Regions from separate parts of the Streptosporangium sp. NBC_01755 genome, predicted to be linked through region 3. Evidence: riboswitches for the same ligand, from Rfam matches in the RefSeq annotation. Region 3 holds a riboswitch; each other region holds the start of a gene.
What was found. A riboswitch is a leader RNA that binds a small molecule or an ion and turns the genes downstream of it on or off. The one in region 3 is predicted to bind cyclic di-AMP.
Positions count from the first base shown of each region.

Region 1: it holds a riboswitch for cyclic di-AMP, as region 3 does, so the genes downstream of both, OG884_RS09065 (C40 family peptidase) here and OG884_RS06350 (coiled-coil domain-containing protein) in region 3, are expected to answer to the same signal.
Region 2: it holds a riboswitch for cyclic di-AMP, as region 3 does, so the genes downstream of both, OG884_RS07315 (hypothetical protein) here and OG884_RS06350 (coiled-coil domain-containing protein) in region 3, are expected to answer to the same signal.

Region 1 covers NZ_CP109131.1:1,994,831-2,001,555, reverse strand. Annotated here, with positions in the region: gene serA (phosphoglycerate dehydrogenase) at 205-1,794, shown strand; gene OG884_RS09065 (C40 family peptidase) at 2,279-2,875, opposite strand; cyclic di-AMP (ydaO/yuaA leader) riboswitch at 2,863-3,093, opposite strand; gene OG884_RS09060 (3-isopropylmalate dehydrogenase) at 3,241-4,287, shown strand; gene OG884_RS09055 (branched-chain amino acid aminotransferase) at 4,458-5,552, shown strand; gene OG884_RS09050 (Uma2 family endonuclease) at 5,613-6,188, opposite strand; gene iscB (RNA-guided endonuclease IscB) at 6,205-6,725, opposite strand, start outside.
Region 2 covers NZ_CP109131.1:1,624,876-1,631,600, forward strand. Annotated here, with positions in the region: gene OG884_RS07300 (hypothetical protein) at 1-451, shown strand, start outside; gene OG884_RS07305 (roadblock/LC7 domain-containing protein) at 513-899, shown strand; gene OG884_RS07310 (hypothetical protein) at 912-1,283, shown strand; gene OG884_RS07315 (hypothetical protein) at 1,376-2,386, opposite strand; gene OG884_RS07320 (hypothetical protein) at 2,385-2,609, shown strand; cyclic di-AMP (ydaO/yuaA leader) riboswitch at 2,622-2,773, opposite strand; gene OG884_RS07325 (DUF4253 domain-containing protein) at 2,991-3,737, opposite strand; partial or broken gene OG884_RS07330 (carbohydrate ABC transporter permease) at 3,955-4,294, opposite strand; gene OG884_RS07335 (hypothetical protein) at 4,267-4,512, opposite strand; gene OG884_RS07340 (ATP-binding protein) at 4,619-6,055, shown strand; gene OG884_RS07345 (NUDIX domain-containing protein) at 6,401-6,725, opposite strand, start outside.
Region 3 covers NZ_CP109131.1:1,423,599-1,430,323, reverse strand. Annotated here, with positions in the region: gene OG884_RS06360 (OmpA family protein) at 1-306, shown strand, start outside; gene OG884_RS06355 (nuclear transport factor 2 family protein) at 523-885, shown strand; gene OG884_RS06350 (coiled-coil domain-containing protein) at 1,046-2,020, opposite strand; cyclic di-AMP (ydaO/yuaA leader) riboswitch at 2,024-2,160, opposite strand; partial or broken gene OG884_RS06345 (galactose-1-phosphate uridylyltransferase) at 2,233-2,625, opposite strand; gene OG884_RS06340 (DeoR/GlpR family DNA-binding transcription regulator) at 2,684-3,484, opposite strand; gene OG884_RS06335 (HD domain-containing protein) at 3,561-4,157, opposite strand; gene OG884_RS06330 (TIGR03086 family metal-binding protein) at 4,752-5,336, opposite strand; gene OG884_RS06325 (choice-of-anchor I family protein) at 5,524-6,725, shown strand, end outside.

The DNA of each region.
Region 1 (6,725 bases), 570 kb from region 3:
GTTTTCTTAGGATCAAGACCAACTTGAATTTCGGCCGCATGAGATGCGTCAAGGACGGGTACCGGCGTGCTGGATCATGGAGGCGGCCGCGTCTCGTATCTCGGGACACTCGTGAATGGGTTCACAAGCGCCGATAGACTACGTGAGGTCCGTGCACCCTCACCGCCTAGTGTGCACCCTCACCGCCTAGTAAGGATCCAGCCTGTGAACAAGCCCGTCGTACTGGTCGCCGAGGAACTTTCCGAGGCCGGTCTCGCGGTCCTGGGCGCGGACTTCGAAGTCCGCCACGCCGACGGCGCCGACCGTGCCCAGTTCCTGCCCGCGCTCGCCGACGTGGACGCGCTCATCGTGCGCAGCGCCACGCAGGTCGACGCAGAGGCGATCGCCCACGCGCCCAGGCTCCGCGTCGTCGCCCGCGCCGGTGTCGGCCTGGACAACGTCGACGTGGAGGCCGCCACCAAGGCCGGCGTCATGGTCGTCAACGCGCCGACCTCCAACATCACCAGTGCCGCCGAGCACACCGTCGCGCTGATCCTCGCCTCCGCCCGCAACGTCGCCCAGGCTCACTCCGCACTCAAGGGCGGTGAGTGGAAGCGCTCGAAGTACACCGGCGTGGAGCTCGACGAGAAGGTCGTCGCCATCCTCGGTCTCGGCAAGATCGGCCAGCTGGTCGCGCAGCGCCTCCAGCCGTTCGGCGTCGAGCTGATCGCCTACGACCCCTACCTGCAGCCGGCCCGCGCCGCGCAGATGGGCGTCCGCCTGGTCTCGCTGGAGGAGGCCCTGCGCGAGGCCGACTTCATCACGGTGCACCTGCCCAAGTCCAAGGAGACCATCGGTCTCATCGGTGACAGAGAGCTGCACGCGGTCAAGCCGAACGTCCGCCTCATCAACGTCGCCCGCGGCGGCATCATCGACGAGAACGCCCTCTACTCCGCGATCAAGGAGGGCCGCGTCGCCGGCGCCGGCATCGACGTGTTCCCGAAGGAGCCGGTCACCGACAGCCCGCTCTTCGAGCTCGACCAGGTGGTCGTCACCCCGCACCTGGGCGCCTCCACCCACGAGGCCCAGGAGAAGGCCGGCACCCAGGTGGCGCGTAGCGTGAAGCTCGCCCTGGCCGGGGAGTTCGTGCCCGACGCGGTCAACGTCCAGGGCGGCGCCGTCGCCGAGGGCGTCAAGCCGGGCCTGCCGCTGGCCGAGAAGCTCGGCCGGGTGTTCACCGCCCTCGCGGGCGAGGTCGCCACCAAGCTCGACGTCGAGGTGCGCGGCGAGATCGCCGCCCACGACGTCCGCGTACTGGAGCTGGCCGCGCTCAAGGGCGTCTTCACGGACGTGGTCGAGGACTCCGTCACCTATGTCAACGCCCCGCTGCTGGCCAAGGACCGCGGCGTCTCGGTCGAGCTGGTCACCAGCACCGAGAGCCCCGACTGGCGCAACGTCGTGACGGTCCGCGGCGTCCTCGCCGACGGCCGCGCGGTCTCGGTCTCCGGCACCCTGTCGGGTCCGAGGCAGATCATGAAGATCGTCGAGGTCAACGGCTACCAGATGGAGATCGAGCCGACCGACCACCTGTCGTTCTTCACCTACACCGACCGCCCCGGCGTCGTCGGCGTGGTCGGCCGCATCCTCGGCGACCACTCGATCAACATCGCCTCGATGCAGGTGGCCCGCGACGTCAAGGGCGGCAAGGCCCTCATCGCGCTCACCGTAGACACCGCCATCCCGGCAGAGGTGATCGACCAGATCGGTGCGGAGATCGGCGCCGACAGCGGTCGCTCGGTCGACCTGGCCGACTAGGCCCGGTAGGCAAAAGATCCACCGAGATGGCCGCCGCCCCGCAGTGCGGGGCGGCGGCCATCTTTCGTCCCGGCATGTGAGAAGTGTGTACACCGGGTGAGACGGTGCTTCGGCCGGCAGGTAACCTGAAGTGGAATGCGCCAGGTCTTACCTGCCGCGACGAGGCCTGACAGGGACAGGCCGGCAACTCGCCGGCTCCACACCACGAATCATCGGTCCGTGATCCGGATCCGTGACATCAGGCCTGGCCGGAGCCCTGATCGGAGTCTCGACCATCTTCCTTGCTCGCATGCGACCGAGACGAGATCCACCATGTACGACATGTATCCCTGGAACCGCGCCGAAGAGGTCGAGGACGAGGCCGCCGAGGCGCTCCAGACCGCCCTGGACCGCCGGGACAACGGTGGTGCTCCCATCCGCTGAACCTGATTCCCGATGCCGTCGGGATTTTTGGGGCTTTCTACCGGTTGCCGGCCGGCGTGTCCTATCCGCCGGTCGCGATTTTGATCTGTTCGGTCAGCTTGACCCCCTGCGGATCGGGGCGCACCGCGCCGACGAAGGAGGACCGGCGCCAGGCGCTGAGCTTCTCCTCCTTGACCACGTCGCCGCTCCGCGGGGCGTGGACCATGTAACCGGGCCTGGTGATCATGCCGACGTGGCCGAGGCCGCTGAAGAAGGCCAGGTCACCGGGCTTGAGATCCTTCCAGGCGATCTTCTTGGAGAAGGCCGCGTACTGGTCGTTGGTGACGCGGGGCAGTGTGATCCCGGCGGCGCCGTAGGCGCGGAGCATCAGGCCCGAGCAGTCGAAGCCGCCGTTGCCGGTGCCGCCCCAGACGTAGGGCGTGCCGCGCTTGGACATGGCCCAATTCACGGCTTTCCGCCAGGCGGGCCTGGGCGTCGCGCTTTTCAGCGCCGCCTTCAGCGTGGAGGTGCCGAGCGCGGGGGATTCGGGGGAGGGGAGGGGGGCGGCGGCCAGTGCCGCTGTCGGCGCCATGGCCGAGGCCGCGAACACCGCGGCGCCGGAGACGAGGATGGACAGGACGCGAGAGTACATCTTGCCGGACAGGATGATTCCTTCCATAGGGCCGGCCGGGTGAGCTGTCGGGCTCGGGCGTGGAGGCCGCCCTACGGTGCGCGAGCGCACCGATTCGCCCCAAGGAATCCCGTGATGGCGGCCGGGAACGCGCTCCGGGGGAGGAGCGGGTTCCCGGGGGCCGGGTGGATCCCGGAAAAAGTGGTTCCCCGGCTCCGTACGGGCCGATAAGGGGATGGTCCGTACGGATTAGGCATCAATGTGAATGGGGAGGACGATAACGAAACCTCGCGAAACGGTCAATAGGGAGTAAAAAAGGACAAAGTGATCACATGTGGACGTGTGGACGTGTTGACGTGTCCGAAGAGTGAGACCAGTGTTCGATCACCGAGACGGACAGGTAAGGTGCCTGCATGGATTCGCGTAACATTCGCCTGGCGGTCATCCCCGGGGACGGGATCGGAGTCGAGGTCGTCACCGAGGGACTGAAGGTCCTCGAAGCGGTCGGCACCAAGATGGAGACCACCACGTACGACCTCGGAGCCAAGCGCTACCACGAGACCGGCGAGACCCTGCCCGACCCGCTCCTCGACGAGCTACGCGGATACGACGCGATCCTGCTCGGCGCGGTCGGCGACCCCAGCGTGCCCCCGGGCATCCTGGAGCGCGATCTGCTGCTCAAGCTCCGCTTCCAGCTCGACCACTACGTGAACCTCCGCCCGGTCAAGCTCTTCCCCGGCGTCGAGACGCCGCTGGGCAATGCCCGCCCCGAGGACATCGACATGATCGTCATCCGCGAGGGCACCGAGGGCCTGTACGCCGGAGCCGGCGGCGTCCTGCGCCGCGGCACGCCGCACGAGATCGCCACCCAGGAATCGCTGAACACCGCCTACGGGGTCGAGCGTGTGGTGCGCTACGCCTTCGAGAAGGCCGTGGCCCGCCCCCGCAAGAAGCTGACGCTGGTCCACAAGACCAATGTGCTCACCTACGCAGGCGACCTCTGGGCCCGCACGTTCGACCGGGTCAGCCTGGAGTATCCCGAGGTCCAGACCGACTACTGCCACATCGACGCGGCCTCGATGTTCTTCGTCAGCCAGCCGGAGCGCTTCGACGTGATCGTCACCGACAACCTCTTCGGCGACATCATCACCGACATCGGCGCGGCGATCGCCGGTGGCATCGGCCTGGCGGCCAGCGGCAACGTCAACCCCGACCGCACCGCGCCGAGCATGTTCGAGCCGGTCCACGGCAGCGCCCCCGACATCGCGGGCCAGGGCAAGGCCGACCCGACCGCCACGATCCTGTCGGTCGCCATGCTCCTGGACCACCTGGGCCTGGCCGACGAGGCGGCCCGGGTCGAGCAGGCCGTCGCCGACGACCTGCTCGAGCGGCTGGCCGGCTGGGCCGGCCGGACCACCCAGGAGATCGGTGACGACATCACCGCGCGAGTAGCCGGCTGAGGAAGCCGCCCCCTCGACTCTGACGCGCCCGGCGGCTCTCTGAGCCGCCGGGCGCGTTTTTGTTTCCTCCGCACTGCCGGTTTGCGGCATGGATGCAGTAGTTTCCCGTTACCCGGTCCAACGCAGAATGGACCCGAGGTAAGCCAGACATCAAGATAAGGATCCGCGTCATGACCACCGCTCAGAAGCTCAGCTTCGACGTGCAGCTCTCCGACCACGCTCGTACCGCGGCCGAGCGCGAGCAGGTAATGGCGACTCCGGGGTTCGGTCAGGTCTTCACCGATCACATGATCTCGATCGACTACACCGAGGGCGAGGGCTGGCACGACGCCCGGCTCATGCCGTACGGCCCGCTCAGCCTCGACCCCGCGACCGCGGTCTTCCACTACGCGCAGGAGCTCTTCGAGGGCATGAAGGCGTACCGCCAGCAGAACGGTGCGATCGTGACCTTCCGCCCCGAGGCCAACGCCGCCCGCTTCAACACCTCCGCGCTGCGGATGGCCATGCCCGAGCTGCCCGAGGAGACGTTCGTCGAGTCGCTGGAACTGCTCGTCCAGACCGACCGCGAGTGGGTTCCGACCAGGCCCGGACACAGCCTCTACCTGCGCCCCTTCATGATCGCCACGCAGCCGGCGCTCGGGGTCAACTACCCCTCCAGGACCTACAAGTACATGGTGATCGCCTCTCCGGCGGCGGCCTACTTCGGCGGCGGGCAGGCGGTCAGCGTCTGGCTCTCCACCGAGTACACCCGTGCGGCCCCCGGCGGCACCGGCTTCGCCAAGTGCGGCGGCAACTACGCCGCGGCCTTCGTGGCCCAGCGCCAGGCCGTCGAGCAGGGCTGTGACCAGGTGGTCTGGCTGGATGCGAGCGAGCACCGCTACGTCGAGGAGATGGGCGGGATGAACCTGTTCTTCGTCTACGGTGACCGCCTGCTGACCCCGGCGCTCACCGGCACGCTCCTGCCGGGCATCACCCGCGACTCGATCCTCGCCCTCGCCGCGGACCTCGGCCTGCGGGCGGAGGAGGGGCGGCTGTCGATCGAGGAGTGGCAGCGGGGCTGCGAGTCGGGCGAGCTCACCGAGGTCTTCGCCTGTGGCACCGCCGCGGTCGTCACCCCGGTCGGCTCGGTCAAGGGTGCGGACCGCGGCTGGACGATCGGCGACGGCACCCAGGGGCCCGTCACCGAGAGGATCCGCGAGGAGCTCGTGGGCATCCAGTACGGTTCCCGCCCGGACTCGCACAACTGGGTCCACAAGATCTGCTAGTCCCGTCCCCTTGGAGGAAGCCCGGTCTCCAATCCGGCCGGGCCTCCTCCTGCGGCGGGTCTATCCTTCGCTCAGCTTGCCGGTGTCGATCGTGAGGTTCCACGGCGCGGGCAGCTCAAGCGGCTTGCCGATCGACTCGGTGATCTCGTCGGAGTACCCCTCCGGCCCTGGCCTGCTGAGCAGCCTGAAGCGGTTCGCGAAGGTGTCTATCACCAGGTAGAGCGGAACTCCCGCGAGTGCGCAGGCCCGCGGTTTGACCACGTGGTCATCGTGAACGCTGCTGGGGGAGACGACTTCGGCGACCAGTAGCGTGGCGTTGGCGTACACGTGGCTGGGGTCCCAGAGGGGAGGGTTCGGGGGAACGACGACGAGGTCAGGTTCGAAGCGGTCCGCCTGCACCTGCAGGAGGAGTTTGGCCTCGGGGTAGACACGCCATCCCTTCTCTATGGAGAACGGTATGAGCTCCGCCATGAGCTGGTAAGCGACTTCGGCGTGAGCGATCGTGGGCATCTCCCTCACCACGATCCGGCCGTTGATGATCTCGATTCGGTGCTTCTCGAACCGATCGACGAGCTCCAGGTAGAGCCGTTCGAGCTCTTCCTGATCGTTGATCTGGTACGCGATCGATCTTTTCATGAGTAGTCCCACGAGGTCATCGGTTACTTCCAGCGTGGATACCTCCGCCCTCGGGCGGGGGAGGAAACGCGGCACTGTGCCGCGCTTCTGGGTGGGTGATGTAACCGTAGCCGTCGGCTCGTTGGAGCAGGCGAACATGGCGGTGGTGGATGCCCTGCACGAGGCCGTGCCGGGTGCGAATGTTGAATTTGCCGGTGGAGCGGACCGCGACCCGCCCCGTGTGCGTCCCGGTTTTGGTGCCGGTCGGGACGATGGCGCGGACCAGGTCGCCGGTCTGGTAGCCGTGGTGGCGTTTGGTGCGGGGTAGTGCCAGCCGGGGGAATCCGTAGCGGTCGCTGCGGGTGCGGCGGTAAGTGCCGCGCCCGGTCGCTGCGACCACCAGGATCACAGACGGCCAACCGGTCACGGTGTCGAGGTGGCCGACGTGCAGGGCGTCGAGGGTGTGGGATTTCGCGGCGCCGGTGCGGGACCGGTTCCATTTCGTGCGCCCGCCGGACGCGACGGCGACCGGTAGGCCGGTGGCCTCCAGTGCCCGCC
Region 2 (6,725 bases), 200 kb from region 3:
CGGCCTGCTCCGGGAGTGCAAGCGGAGGAAGGCGCAGTTGGAACAGACCTGGCCGTCCGCGGAGCTGGACACGCTCCCGGTCGTCCCGCGAAGGCGGATCACCGCCCAGCGGGTGGTGCTGAGCTCACTGCAGTGGGAGGTGCTGGTCGGCGCCGACTCCACGGCGCCCCCGGCCGACCTGGCGCGCAAGCTGGGCCGCCCGGCGTACTCGGTGCTGCTCGCCGTACGGCAGCTCGCCTCCCGTGGGCTGCTGCGCATCCCGGAACCCGACGCGGCCGCCGCACCCGCCACGCAGGACCCGCTGCCGAGGCGGACGAGGGGGGCCACGGAGATCCCGGCAGCCGGAACGGGCTCCCTGGCGACGCCTGCGTCGCTTCCCGGAGCCACCGGGGACCCGACCGACGTCAACCTGCTCATCCGGCTCAGGAACGCATTGGAGGCACTGACTTGAGCCTGGTTCGATGCCGCCGATAAGGCTGCGGACGCTGAAGCTGATCGGAAGGAGGGTGTCGGTGGAACTGCGTGAGGAGATACACCGCGAGATGGCGCTGTTGCGGGAGCGGATACCCGACGTGGACGGGAGCATCGCGTGCAGCGTCGACGGTCTGACCCTGGCCAGTGATCTGGGCGACGGCACCTCCACCGAGCAGACCGGCGCGCTCTCCTCCGCGCTGCTGGCCCTCAGCCGCCGGATGACCGGCATGGCCGGCAAGGGCGCCTTCGAGGAGACGCTGATCTCCGGCACCAACGGCTACGCGGCCTGCTACGCCGCCGGCCCCAAGATCGTCCTCACGGTTCTGGCACGCCCGGGGACCAACCTCGGGCTGCTCAGGCTGGAGGGTCGCAAGACGGCGGCCAGATTGGCCGCCATCACCTCACGGATATCGATAACTCAGTGATCGGAGGCAGACATGGGCAACATGGACATCTCTCTCAAGGAGATGATGGCGATCGACGGTGCCATCGGCGCGGTGATCGTGGACTACAACAGCGGGATGGCGCTGGGCGCGCTCGGCGGTTCCAAGGATCTCGACCTCCAGGTGGCGGCCGCGGGTAACACCGAGGTCGTCAAGGCCAAGATGCGGACCATGGAGTCGCTCGGCCTCAAGGACGGCATCGAGGACATCCTCATCACGCTCGGCACGCAATACCACGTGATCCGCCCGCTCTCCGGCCGGAGCGGCAAAGGCCTGTTCATCTACATGGCCCTCGACCGGAACCGGGCCAACCTCGCGCTCGCACGGCACATCCTGCGCGGCATCGAGGAGCGGCTCGAGGTCTGATCCTCCTGCGGCCCGTGCCCCGGGGGGCACGGGCCGCAGGAGGATCTCATCGGATCGCGTCGGCGAAGGAAAGCCGGAGATCGTGCCGGACCTCAGCTCTCCTCGGCGCCCGCCCTACCGCGGAGACGGCCGGCGACCAGGTAGGTGGCACCACCCGCGGCGAGCACTCCCGCCAGGGCCAGGCCGGCGGCCGTGCCGGCGGACGGACCGGCCGAGGTGACGGCCGCCACCGGGGCGGCGGCGCCCAGGTCCCGGACACCCTGCTCGGCGGCCTTGGCGTCGGCGCCGGACAGGGCGACCGGCTTGGCGGCGATGCTCGCCTCAGGTGCGGTGAGCGGCTCGGACATGATCTTGGGCTTGGCGAACGTCTGGATCACCTGCTGGGTCTTCACAGACTTCTTGGACTGCTCGGCCTTGACCAGGACCGTCTGCGGAGGCTTCGCCGGGTTCGCGTCCCGGTAGCGCCAGGCACCGGTGGCGAACGCCACGGGGTGGTTCTTCTTGCCCACGCCGTCGCCCCACTTGGTGACCACGTACTTGATGTCGATGTGGCCCATGCCGCCGTTGCCGTCCACACCCAGCGTGGCGGAGTTGAACCGGCCGTCGGTCAGGTCGGCGAAGGTCTTGGCATCAATGTCGATCATGATGCCCCGGTTGGAGGGCACGCCGGGACCGCGGTCACCGACGAAGAACTTGGCCTTCTTGCCCTTGTAGATGACATAGCCCTCGGTGAACAGGGGCCAGCTCGGGCTGGCGATCATGCCCTTCTGCATCGGCTTGCCACTGGCCGGCAGGCCGGTGTCACCGGCCCGGCCCGAGGAGTCGTCCCAGAAGTAGGAGGCCCTGGTCGAGCCCTCAAGGAGAACGGTCTCGTTGGCGGCCACCACGGTGTCCGCGCCGGGGGAGGCAACGGAGGCAGTGGCACCGGCAGCGGCGACGGAGGCGGGAGCGGCGGAGGAGGCGGGCAGCGCGGAGGCCACACCGCTGGAGACGAGCACGCCGGCACCGACCAGAGCGGCGGTGGCGAGGCGGTTCTTGTACGGGAGGTTCTTCGGGAGGTTCTTATGCAGGCCGTTCTTGTGCAGGTCAAAAGGAAGACGCATGAAGAAGAGGCTCTTTCGCGAGGGAACGGGGCAGCCACGTGCGACGCATGGGGAGGAGTGCAGTGGCGGGGACGCGCTCATCGGAAAAGTGGCGTGGCAGGATCAGTCGATCGCTACGCGGAGCACGATCCAGGTGCCGCGCTCAGGCGCGGCGACAGGGGTCAGCGACGAAGTTCAGGTGGTCGGCACGGGCAGAGCGGGCACCGACGTGGTGACGCGGTGATCCATGAGGGGGATCTCCTCTCCAGCTCGTCTACCGGGTTAGCTGACGGGTTCGAGCGGTGGAGTTGCCCTACCGCCGCACGTTCGCGGCGGATTCACCCCGGAAAAATGGTTCCCCGGTTCCCCGGACCATGCGGGCCCTGTGGGATTCGACGTCGGCCGGCCGCTCCCTCTTGTGAAGGGCAGGTCGCCAACCGATACCCATGGACACTACTCACGAAATCGGACAAAGCAAAGCAAATGCCATGAAAACCCCAGAAGATCTACCTACTACCCCCAAGAAAGCCCCATCGGGGACCCCGTCACACCAACAGCCGCCCTACCAGCGAGAACGTCTTGCCGATCTCGGGTTTCACACCCCGGAGACCCGCGGCGGGCAAGCTCAGTCCCACCAGAACGACCAGGCGTTCCTGCCCTTGATCTGCTCGGCGTAGTCGATGAGACTCCCCGCGCCCTGGATGATGCTGTCGGGGCAGAACGTCCAGTGCTCCGCGGCGACGTGCAGGGCGTGCTCCGAGGTCGTCGGAGGTGCGGCGACGCTGAGGTCGAGGGTGTTGAACCCCATGCCGACCACCCGCACCCCGAACCTGTCCTCCCAGCTCCGCACCACGGCCGCGAGCGGGACCATCCACTCGTTGTGGTTCAGGGCACCCTGCCAGCCCATGACGGCGAGAGCGTCGGCCCCGCGCTCGACCGCGACGAGCCCGAGCGGGGTCCTGCGCTCGGCCACCAGGCCGGCGTACCAGTCGGCGACCACGCCGGGATCGGCGGCAGGCCTTCCCGAAGGGGCCGGACCCGGACATTCGACTCCGAAGGGGTCGAGGATTTCGAGCTGGTCGATGTGGGCCTTGACGATCCAGTCGGACCACACCTCGGCCATGAACGCGGCGGCCTGGTAGTTGTCGATCTCGACGGCGGCGTCCGGGGCGATCTGACCGGCCGACCAGGGCTGCACCGAGTCCTCCAGCAGCACCGGCCACAGGCCGGAGTGCTCGTGCTGGGACCGCAGCCGTGCCCAGTACTCGCCGGAGACCGCCACCTCACTCAGCCAGAACGCCGGACGGCGACGGAGCGAGAGCTGAGCGTAACCGGGGTCGGGCCACACCACGTCCCCCGGTGGCAGGTCCACCGAGAGCCTCCGGCCCTCACCTCCGCTGCTTCCGTCGGCCCCGTCAGCGAACAACTGGCCCAGAACTGGCGGAAGCTTCCCACGCTCGCACTCGCTCATTCCTACCGATCCGATCCTGCCCACGGACCAATTTTGGCCTGTCAACCGTCCCGAGGGACAGTTCTGCCCTGGTCCAGGCAAAAATTATCGGTACAGGGGGAACGGAGCCTGGCGGGTGTCAGTCCTTCACCGCCCCGCCCAGCCCGGCCACCAGCCTGCGCTGGACGGCCACGAAGAAGATCAGCACAGGAACGGTCATCAGCGTCGAGGCCGCCATGATGCCGCCCCAGTCGTTCTCGTCGGGCTTGAAGAAGACCAGCAGGGCCGAGGGCAGCGTCTGGTTGTCCCTGGCCGAGATGATGAAGGTCCTGGCGGAAGATGAAGTCGTTCCAGGCGGTGATGAACGAGAAGACACTCGTGGCGACCAGTCCCGGCGCGACGAGGGGAAAGAGGATCCGCCACAGGATCACCGGCCGGCTCGCGCCGTCGATCATCGCGGCCTCCTCCAGCGTCCGGGGAGAGCCTCCCCCGCCGCGCCGACCTCGACCTGCTCCGCCCGTCCGACGGGGTCAGCCGCTGACCGCTCACCGGAGCGGGCACTCCGCGGCGGGCGGCGGCGCGGGGAGCGTGCCCGCCCCCGCGACCCGCATCGGGCGGGGTCGAACGGGTTGACGACGGACACCCCCGTGCCGTCGAAGTCCTTGACGTTCCGGCTGACCAGGGTCCAGCCGTTCACCCTGGCTGTGGCGGCTGTCTTCGCGACTTCTCATCTTCCGCGCCCAGGTAGTGGCATCAATGTAGACTTCATCTAAGTAAGATTGATTATTACTAAGGTAGGATCGATGGAGTTTACCGGCAGGGCCTTCGATCTCGATCAACTCGACGCGCAGTTGCGGCTCGCGACAGAGGGCAGGGGAGGGACGCGAGGCCGGGCAGTGATCATCACTGGCCGCAGGCGAGTGGGCAAGTCGCGCCTGGTGCAGGAGTTCTGTGATCGTTCTGGCCTGCCGTATGTCGTCTTCCAGGCGACGAGAGGTCGTAGTCCGGTTGCGGAACGTAATGACTTCGCCGAGACCGTCGCCTGCTCCGGACTCGCAGGCGCCGAGTTCCTTCAGGGCTCCGCGCCGCAGGACTGGAACCACACCCTCCGGTCGCTGGCGCTGGCCGCGGGTGATGAGACCCCGTGCATCGTGGTTCTTGACGAGGTTCCGTGGCTGATCGAACAGGACGGGGAGTTCGAGGGTGCCCTGCAGACGGCCTGGGACAGGTATCTCTCAGCTCGGCCGATCCTGTTGATCCTCGTCGGAAGCGACCTGTCGGTGATGGAATCCCTACAGGAGTACGGCCGCCCCTTCTTCGGCCGGGCTGCTCACATGACGCTAAGGCCTCTTGCTCTTCAGGACGTCGCCGACATGACAGGGTTGCCCGCTGCCGACGCCGTGGACGCGCTGCTCATCACCGGAGGCTTCCCCGAGGTGGTCCGTTCATGGGAGCGCGGCATGTCCAGGATCGACTTCCTGCGCGACAGTCTTGCCAACCCGCTTTCACCTCTTCTCGCCGCCGGCGAGTTGTCCCTGCTCGGAGAATTTCCGTCGGCGACCTACACCCGGACCGTATTGGAGGCCATTGGAACCGGAGAACGCACCTTCAGCACGATCGCCGCCAATGTGGGAGGAGCGGCGCCGTTGCCGTCCGGCACCCTGGCGCCGATCCTCGCGAACCTGATCGCCAAGCGCGTGGTGGCGACCGACCTCCCGCTCTCCGACCGGCCCGACACCAAGAACAAGCGGTACCGGGTGGCCGACCACTATCTCCGGTTCTGGCTGGCGTTCCTGCAGCGGGCCATCGCCGACAGTGAAAGAGGCCGACCGGATCTGGCGTTGCGACGGATCGAACGTTCCTGGACAGCCTGGCGAGGTCGCGCGGTGGAGCCACTCGTACGTGACTGCCTGGCCAGAATGCTTCCGGACGACGCATGGCCGGACACCGAGGCTGTGGGCGGGTGGTGGAATCGGCAGAACAATCCCGAGATTGATCTCGTGGGCGCGGACCGGGAACCCGTCGCGAGCAGGGTCCACTTCGTCGGATCGATCAAATGGCTCGACGCCCGGCCGTTCGACCGCCATGACTATGACGCGCTGGTCCAGGGTTCCGCAGCCGTCGCCGGCGTGACCGTGGAGACACCGAAAGTGGCGGTGTCGAGGTCGGGATACGAACCGGGACTTCCACTGGCCGCGGCCTGGACACCGGAAGATCTGCTGGCGGCGTGGCAGCGCTAGGCCTGTTTTTCGCACGTGCCGCATCGCTTCAGGTCAGCAGCTGTATCTGGGTGATCACCCTGGTCAATCGGAGTCATGTGCGGAGTACAGGGCCAGGACAAACGATCATCGGACTCCTATCCACTGCTCGTACACAAGGTGAGCCGGATACCGGTCGGTCAACGGCAGGGGGACCTGGGTTGGCTGTGCCGGGCCCCACTTGTCGACGGTGGCGGCAGCGCGGTCCGAGGCTCCGGCGGACTACCTTTGAAAGAAAGGAGTTCTCGCCATGACCGAAAAGCCCATCCTGCAGCCCGGTCCCGATCACCCGATCACGATCGCTCGGCGCCAGGCGTGGCATGGAGGCTAGAGATGCTCGCGGCGGATGAGCAGGCGGTGCGACTCCTGCATCTCCTCCGGTAGGTCGTCCGGGGCGAACCATCTCGCCTCCAGAATCTCGAAGTCGTCGATTTCGAGCGTGCCGCCGACGAACTCGGCCTCGTAGGCCACCTCCAGGCGCAGCTTGTAGCCGCTCTTCAGCTGAACGAGCTCTCCGACGTGGACCTTCAGCCCGGTCTCCTCCCGCACCTCGCGGCAGACCGTGTCCTCGAAGGTCTCCGAGCTGTTCGCACAGCCGGTCGGCAGCCCCCACTGCCTGCCCACCGGCCAGAAGCGATGCTTCAGCAGGAGG
Region 3 (6,725 bases):
CCGCAGGCACGGCAGCGACTGCGGCGGGTCGCCGAGAGGATCCAGGCCGAGTCCGCGGGCGGGGTGGTCAGGATCGAGGGGCACACCGACGACCAGGGAGCCGACGCCTACAACGACGCGCTGTCACTGCGGCGGGCGCGGGCCGTACAACAGGCACTTCGGCAGCAGGTATCCCATGTGACCTTCCAGGCCATGGGCTTCGGCGAGCGGCGGCCCAAACTGCCCAACGTCGTTCAGGGGCGGCCGGTGAAGGAGAACCAGGCGAAGAACCGGCGAGTGGAGATCGTCTTCAATGCCAAGCGGTGATCCTGGTCCGGCGCACCGGCGCACCGGCGCACCGAGATCTGCTCCGTCATGCTCGACGCGGGATGTCAAACAAAGGGGCGGGAGAGGCCGCGCCCGAAGTGGTTTCCTTCCCGGCCCGTGTCCGGAAGATCTTTCCCACCTTTGCGATAGTTGCGCGTCGTCCTTCGCCCCGTATCGTCCCCAACAGTGATCCCGATTGTGCGAGGAAGGATCGGCATGGCCGACGATGTGGTGCGACGTGTTTTCCAGTCCGTCGACTCGTTCGACCCCGACGAGTTCGTGCGGTTGCTGGCCGAGGACGCCACGTTGGTGTTCGGCAATGCCGAGCCGACGACGGGACGCGAGGCCATCGCCGCCGGGTTGCGGGTGTTCTTCTCCACCATCGGCGGCCTGCGGCACCGGATCGTCAGAAACTGGCAGGTGGACGCCGACATCATCGCCGAGACCGAGGTGACCTACCGGCGGCTCGACGGCAAGGATGTCAGCGTCGTAGCCGTATCGATCTGGCGCACCCGCGATGACGGTCTGATCTCGGACTACCGCATATTCGTCGACCTCGCACCCGTCTACATGGTCTAGGTATGCTCCCTCGCGCCACGCGGGAGGCAGGGCGAGGTCTGTCGGCCCCGGGTGCTCCCTCGCGTGGGAGCACCCGGCCTGGTCGTGTCTCGTCAGCCTTTGGCCCCTGAGGTGCGGAGGGGGAGGTGCCCGAGAAATCGCAGGTCAGCGCGTCGTGGCATTAGTACATCGAGATGTGCGGGTGGTCGTAGTGGTTGGCGGTGACGCCGCCGCGGTTGGACATGACCCTCCAGCCGGAGCCGTGGTTGATGCGCTGGCGCCAGATCACGTACTTCACCCCGAGCTTGGACTTGTTCTTGATGGCCCAGGCGGAGATCTCGTCGCCGAGCCGGATGTTGGCGGCTGTGGGCATCGTGCCGCCGGCGCTCATCATGAAGTCGCAGGCGCGGCCGAGGGGGTGCTCGCCGCCGTCGTTCGCGGACCGGTAGCAACCGACGGCGTACGGGAGGTTGAAACGCCTCTTGAGGGCCTCACGCATGATCCGGGTCCGGTCGGTGATGTTGTCGGCGCCGGTGGGGAGTTGCGGGGCCCAGCTGCCGTCGGAGCGGCGCCCGGAGCCGACGGGGGCGAGCCGGTCGAGCCTGTTCTTGATGTCCTTGATCAGATCTTCGAGCTCGTCGCGCTGGGTCTGCATCTCCCTGGCCTCCTCACCGATTTCGTCGGTGAGTCTGGCTGTCGTCTCGGTTGCCCTCTTCCTGCGTTCGAGGCTCTCGGCGAAGCCCTGCAGGTGCGCGCTCTGCTGGGCGGTGAGCTGCTCCATCACCGCGGTTCCGCCCATGTCGTCGGAGAACAGCAGCGCGGGCAGGCCCCCGGTGCTGCTCTGGTAGCGGAGCTGAACTATGGAGTCGACCTGCTTTTCCGCCTCGGCGTAGAGATCGGAGGCCCTGGCCAGGTTCTGCTTGGCGACGGTCTCGGCCTTCTGCGCTTTCTTGAGGGACTCGCGCTTGGCCGCGTAGGCCTCGATCAGTCCGTCCACCTTCTTGTTGATCTTGGCCAGCTCGGCACGGAGCTTGGCCTCGGTCGGCTTGGGCTCCGCGCTTCCCGCGGTGGGGGCACCGAGGGTGAACGCGGCGATCAGGCTCAGGCAGAGGACCAGAGTCGCATGCCGACGGAACGTGGGGGACGGAGCCGCCACGAACTCTCCTCTCCTTCCGCCTACCGGGTTAGCTGACGGGTTCGGGCTGGAGGACGCCCTTCCACCGAAGTGGTTTCACCCCAGGTGCGGTGGTTCCCCGGCTCCCGGGCGATGCGCCTGGGATTAGGCATATCGGCTGTTGCAGCCGATGTGGGAAGGATAGTAGTGGTAAACACAAGGTCGCGCGACCTCAAGACGAGACCAATTAGTGATTAATTCGTGACAGCAGAGCGCAGAAGGTGTGCTGCCTCCTCGGGCAGCACGTCGTTCACGAAGGCGCCCATGGCCGACTCGGAGCCGGCGAGATATTTCAGCTTGTCCGGCGCGCGACGGATGCTGAACAGCTCCATGTGCGCGTACGACAGGTCACGACCGGTGTTGACCGGCGCCTGGTGCCAGGCCGCGATGTAGGGCATGGGCACGCCGAACAGCCCGTCGAGGCGGCGGAGCACGTCGGTGTAGAGCGGTCCGAACGCCGCGCGCTCCACGGGCTCCAGCCCGACCAGGTCGGGGACCTGCCGGTGGGGGTAGAGATGAACCTCCACCGGCCAGCGCGCCGCGGCCGGGACGAACGCCGTCCAGTGCTCGTTCGAGGCCAGGCGTCGTCGCGGAGGTCGAAGTAGAACAGCTCCCGGCCGTCGGCCAGGTGGGTGATCGTACGCTTCATCGGCCGATGTTCTCGCTCTCCAGCTGCGGCTCTGTGATGATCAGCTCCCCCACCGAGGCGGCGAGTTCCTCGCGGGCCTCCTCGGTCAGGCTGGAATCGGTGATCACGATGTGGGCCTGGGCCAGCTCGGCGATCGTGCTGATGCCGACCGTGCCCCACTTGGTGTGGTCGGCGAGCACCACCAGGCGGTGCGCGGAGGCGATCAGCTCGCGGTTGGTCTCGGCCTCCAGCAGGTTGGGTGTGGTGAACCCGGCGCGGGCGCTCATCCCGTGCACGCCGAGGAAGAGGGTGTCGACATGGAGTCCTCGGATCGCCGAGACGGCGACCGGGCCGACCAGCGCGTCGGAGGGGGTGCGGACCCCGCCGGTGAGCACGACCGTGCGGTCGGCCTTGGGGGAGCGGTGGAAGACGTCGGAGATTCGGACCGAGTTGGTGATCACGGTCAGCTCGGGCACGTCGACCACGTGGTGGGCGAGCGTCCAGGTCGTGGTGCCCGCGGAGAGCGCGATGGCGGTGGCGGGCCGAACGAGCCGGGCGGCCTGCTGGGCGATCATCTCCTTCTCCGCCTGCCGGCGCGCAGACTTGGCGGCGAAGCCCGGTTCCTCGGTCGAGCCGGGTCCGGCGGCGGTGGCGCCACCGTGGACCTTCTCCACCAGTCCGCGCTCGGAGAGCACCTCAAGGTCGCGCCGGATCGTCATGTCGGACACCCCGAGCTCTCGGACGAGATCGGCGACCCTGACTCCGCCCCTGCTCCGCACCCTCTCCAGGATCGCCTGCTGCCGCTGCTGGGCGAGCATTGACTCACTCCCTTTAATTCACCAGATTCCACCAAAATACCACGGCGAGTACTGTTGAATTGTGGTGGTCGCCTGCTCACAGCCGCTCAAGCTCCGCCATGATGTTCGCTCTCGCCGTCTCCTCCAGATCGGCGATGTGGAAGATCACCGGAAGGTCGAGCAGCGAGCGCAGCACCGCGGCCCTGCCGGACCTGAAAGCGTCGTCAGGCACGAAGGCGTACTCCTCACGCACGGCGGCCGCGTAGGCGGCGTAGGCCTCCGGTGACGCGCCCAGGATCGCCAGGTCCGCGTCGGACAGCACGGCCCCGTCCGAGTCGCCCGGTGCGGGGGCATGTGTGACGGTCAGCCTGACCAGCCGGGTGACCGTGGCCACCGCCTCAGGGGACAGCCCCGTCTCCGGCAGCGCGCGCTCGGCCAGGATGGCGCTCCGCTCCTCGTTGTCGCCACGCCGCGGGTCGTAGACGGCGTCGTGGAACCAGGCCGCCAGCCGTACGAGGTCCGGGTGCTCGGCGTGGGAGGCCAGGATGTCGATGTGGGCGAGCACGGCCTCCAGATGGGTGGTGGTGTGATATCTGCGGTGCGGCTCGTCGTAACGAGTGATCAGTTCGCGGCCGAGGGGCTCGGCCTCGGGGCCGGTCAGGGACCGCCAGCGGGCCATCAGCTTCTCGCTCATGGGGGCGAGCCTAGAACCTGGCCGACGAGCCTGGAACCTGGCCGACGAGCCTGGAACCTGGCCGAAAGGGAGGACCCACGACTCCGCCCGTCAGGTTCAAGGCGGACACGCCCGCAGGAGGCGCGGATCGTCAAGGTTGGGGAAACGCACTCACCGGAGCAGGGCGGATCGTGGTTCGGGCCTTGTGCGCCGGGCGTCGTGGGAGGAACGTGAAGGTCTGAATCGGTGGCATCGCGTCTCGCGCGGATCAGGAATCACGGAGGCCGGCACTTGCGGGACCTGGAAGAACCTGAAGGAAGGGGTGGCCGGCATGGCCAGAAGATCGCGTAAGGGCAAGGCCCGCAAGAAGCACAAGGCCAACCACGGCAAGCGGCCGACCGCTCGCTAGCCCTGTATTCCGCACGTGACCCCGATTGACCTGGGGTGATTACCCGCTGCACTGGATCATATATAGCTGCTGACCTGCGACGACGCGGCACGTGCGGAAAACGAGGCTAGCCGCGTACCTGATCTCTCAGGGCAGTACAGCCGGCCGTTCGGTCCGGGCACGAGACCATCCCGGTCTCGCGGATGGGAGCGGACGGGGACGGACGGTCAGGCGCGGCGGCCCCAGGAGGCCAGCAGCCGGGTCTGCGCGTCGGTGTCGGAGGGCACCTTCCGGTGCTCTCCGACCTGGTGCTCTCCGGTGGCCGACGCCTGCCGGTAGCCGGGTCCCGCGTCGGCGAACCAGGTGGCGCAGGCCGTGACCAACTCCGGGTCGAGCCGCTCGTCGGCACCGATGGCACGGGCCAGGTCCCATGTGTGGATGAGGGCGTCGGCGAACAGTTCGGTGATGTACTCCCTGCCGGGCACGTCGCCGAAGGGCAGGTGGACGATGCGGTCGAGGACCCGGTGACCGGCCGCCGCCTGGAGGGCGGGCACGGCCGAGGTGTCGAACGCCTTGATGGGGTCGTCGCCGAGCAGGTCGCCCTCGAAGGCGTCGCCGATCTCCGCGGTTGTCCGCCCGGCCAGTAGTTCGGGTGCCCACAGGTTCTCGCCGACCACGTGGTTGACGAGGGCACGCACGTCCCAGTCGACACACGGTGTCGGGTTCTCCCACTGGTCGGGGCCGATCCGGTGGACGAGAGCGCCGAAATCGTCCAGCGCGCGACGGTAAGCCTCGGGTATGTCGATGGTCATGATGCCCTCCCGATGCCCTCCTGGGTTGTCTCCCGGCTCTCATCTTGACCGTAACCCCTGGACCGCCAGTAGTCATCGCGTCGATGGGCGGGACCGGCCCGTCCGGGGCGCATCCGACCGGATGGCTTCACCTTTCGGTCATCTCAGCGCCAGAGGGGGTTCATGGTATCTCGTGAGGATTTGTCCCATGCGCACCACGACCTTCAGCCGAGCGGCCGTCGCCGCGGCCACCGGCCTGATCCTTCTGCCCGCGGCCGCAACCCCGGCCGCCGCCGAATCCGGCCCCCGGGGCATCGAACTGACCTTCCTCGGCCGCCACACCACCGGCACCGTCGCCGCCGGCGCCTCGGAGATCACCGCGTACGACGCCAAGACCCGTCGGGTGTTCGTCGTGAACGCGCAGGCCGGAACCGTTGACGTGCTCGACATCCGTGACCCGCGCAAGCCGCGCACGGTCGCCACCCTGGCCACCCCCGGGGCCAACAGCGTCGCGGTACGCGACGGCCTGGTCGCCGTCGCCCAGCAGGCCGCTGTCAAGACCGACCCGGGCACCGTCGCCTTCTTCGATGCTCGGAGCGGGAAGAAGCTCAGGCAGGTGACCGTCGGCGCGCTGCCCGACATGGTGACCTTCACCCCGGACGGGCACCGGGTGGTCGTGGCCAACGAAGGGGAGCCGTCCTCCTACTGCGAGGGGGAGAAGGCCGACCCCGAGGGCTCGGTGAGCGTCGTCGATCTGAAGCGCTGGACGGTGCGGACCGCGGGGTTCCAGAAGTTCGATGCCGAGCGGCTACGGGCCAAGGGGGTGCGGATCACCGGTCCCGGGGCCACCGCCGCCCAGGACCTGGAACCCGAGTACGTCACGGTCGACGGCGACACCGCGTACGTGACCCTCCAGGAGAACAACGCGCTCGCGATCGTTGACCTGAAGCGGGTGACGGTCCGCGACGTCGTCCCGCTGGGACTGAAGGACTGGTCGAAGAGCGGCTTCGACGCCTCGGACAGGGACGGGAAGATCGACATCAGGCCCAGGCCGGTGAAGGGCCTCTACCAGCCCGACGGGATCGTGCACTTCCGCGACCGCGGGCGCACCTACCTGGTCACCGCGAACGAGGGCGACGGGCGTGACTGGGGCTGCCACGCCGACGAGGTCAGGGTGAAGTCCCTGAACCTCGCGATGCCCGACGCGGAGAACCTCAAGAAGGACGGCGAGCTCGGCCGGCTGAACGTGGCCGTCGACTCGCCCAGGGACGCGAGCGGCGCCTACACCGAGCCGCACGCGTTCGGTGCCCGCTCGATCTCGATCAGGTCCGCCTCGGGAGAGCTCGTCTGGGACTCGGGCGACCAGTTGGAGCAGCTCGTCGCCAAGGAGCTGCCCGCCGCCTTCAACGC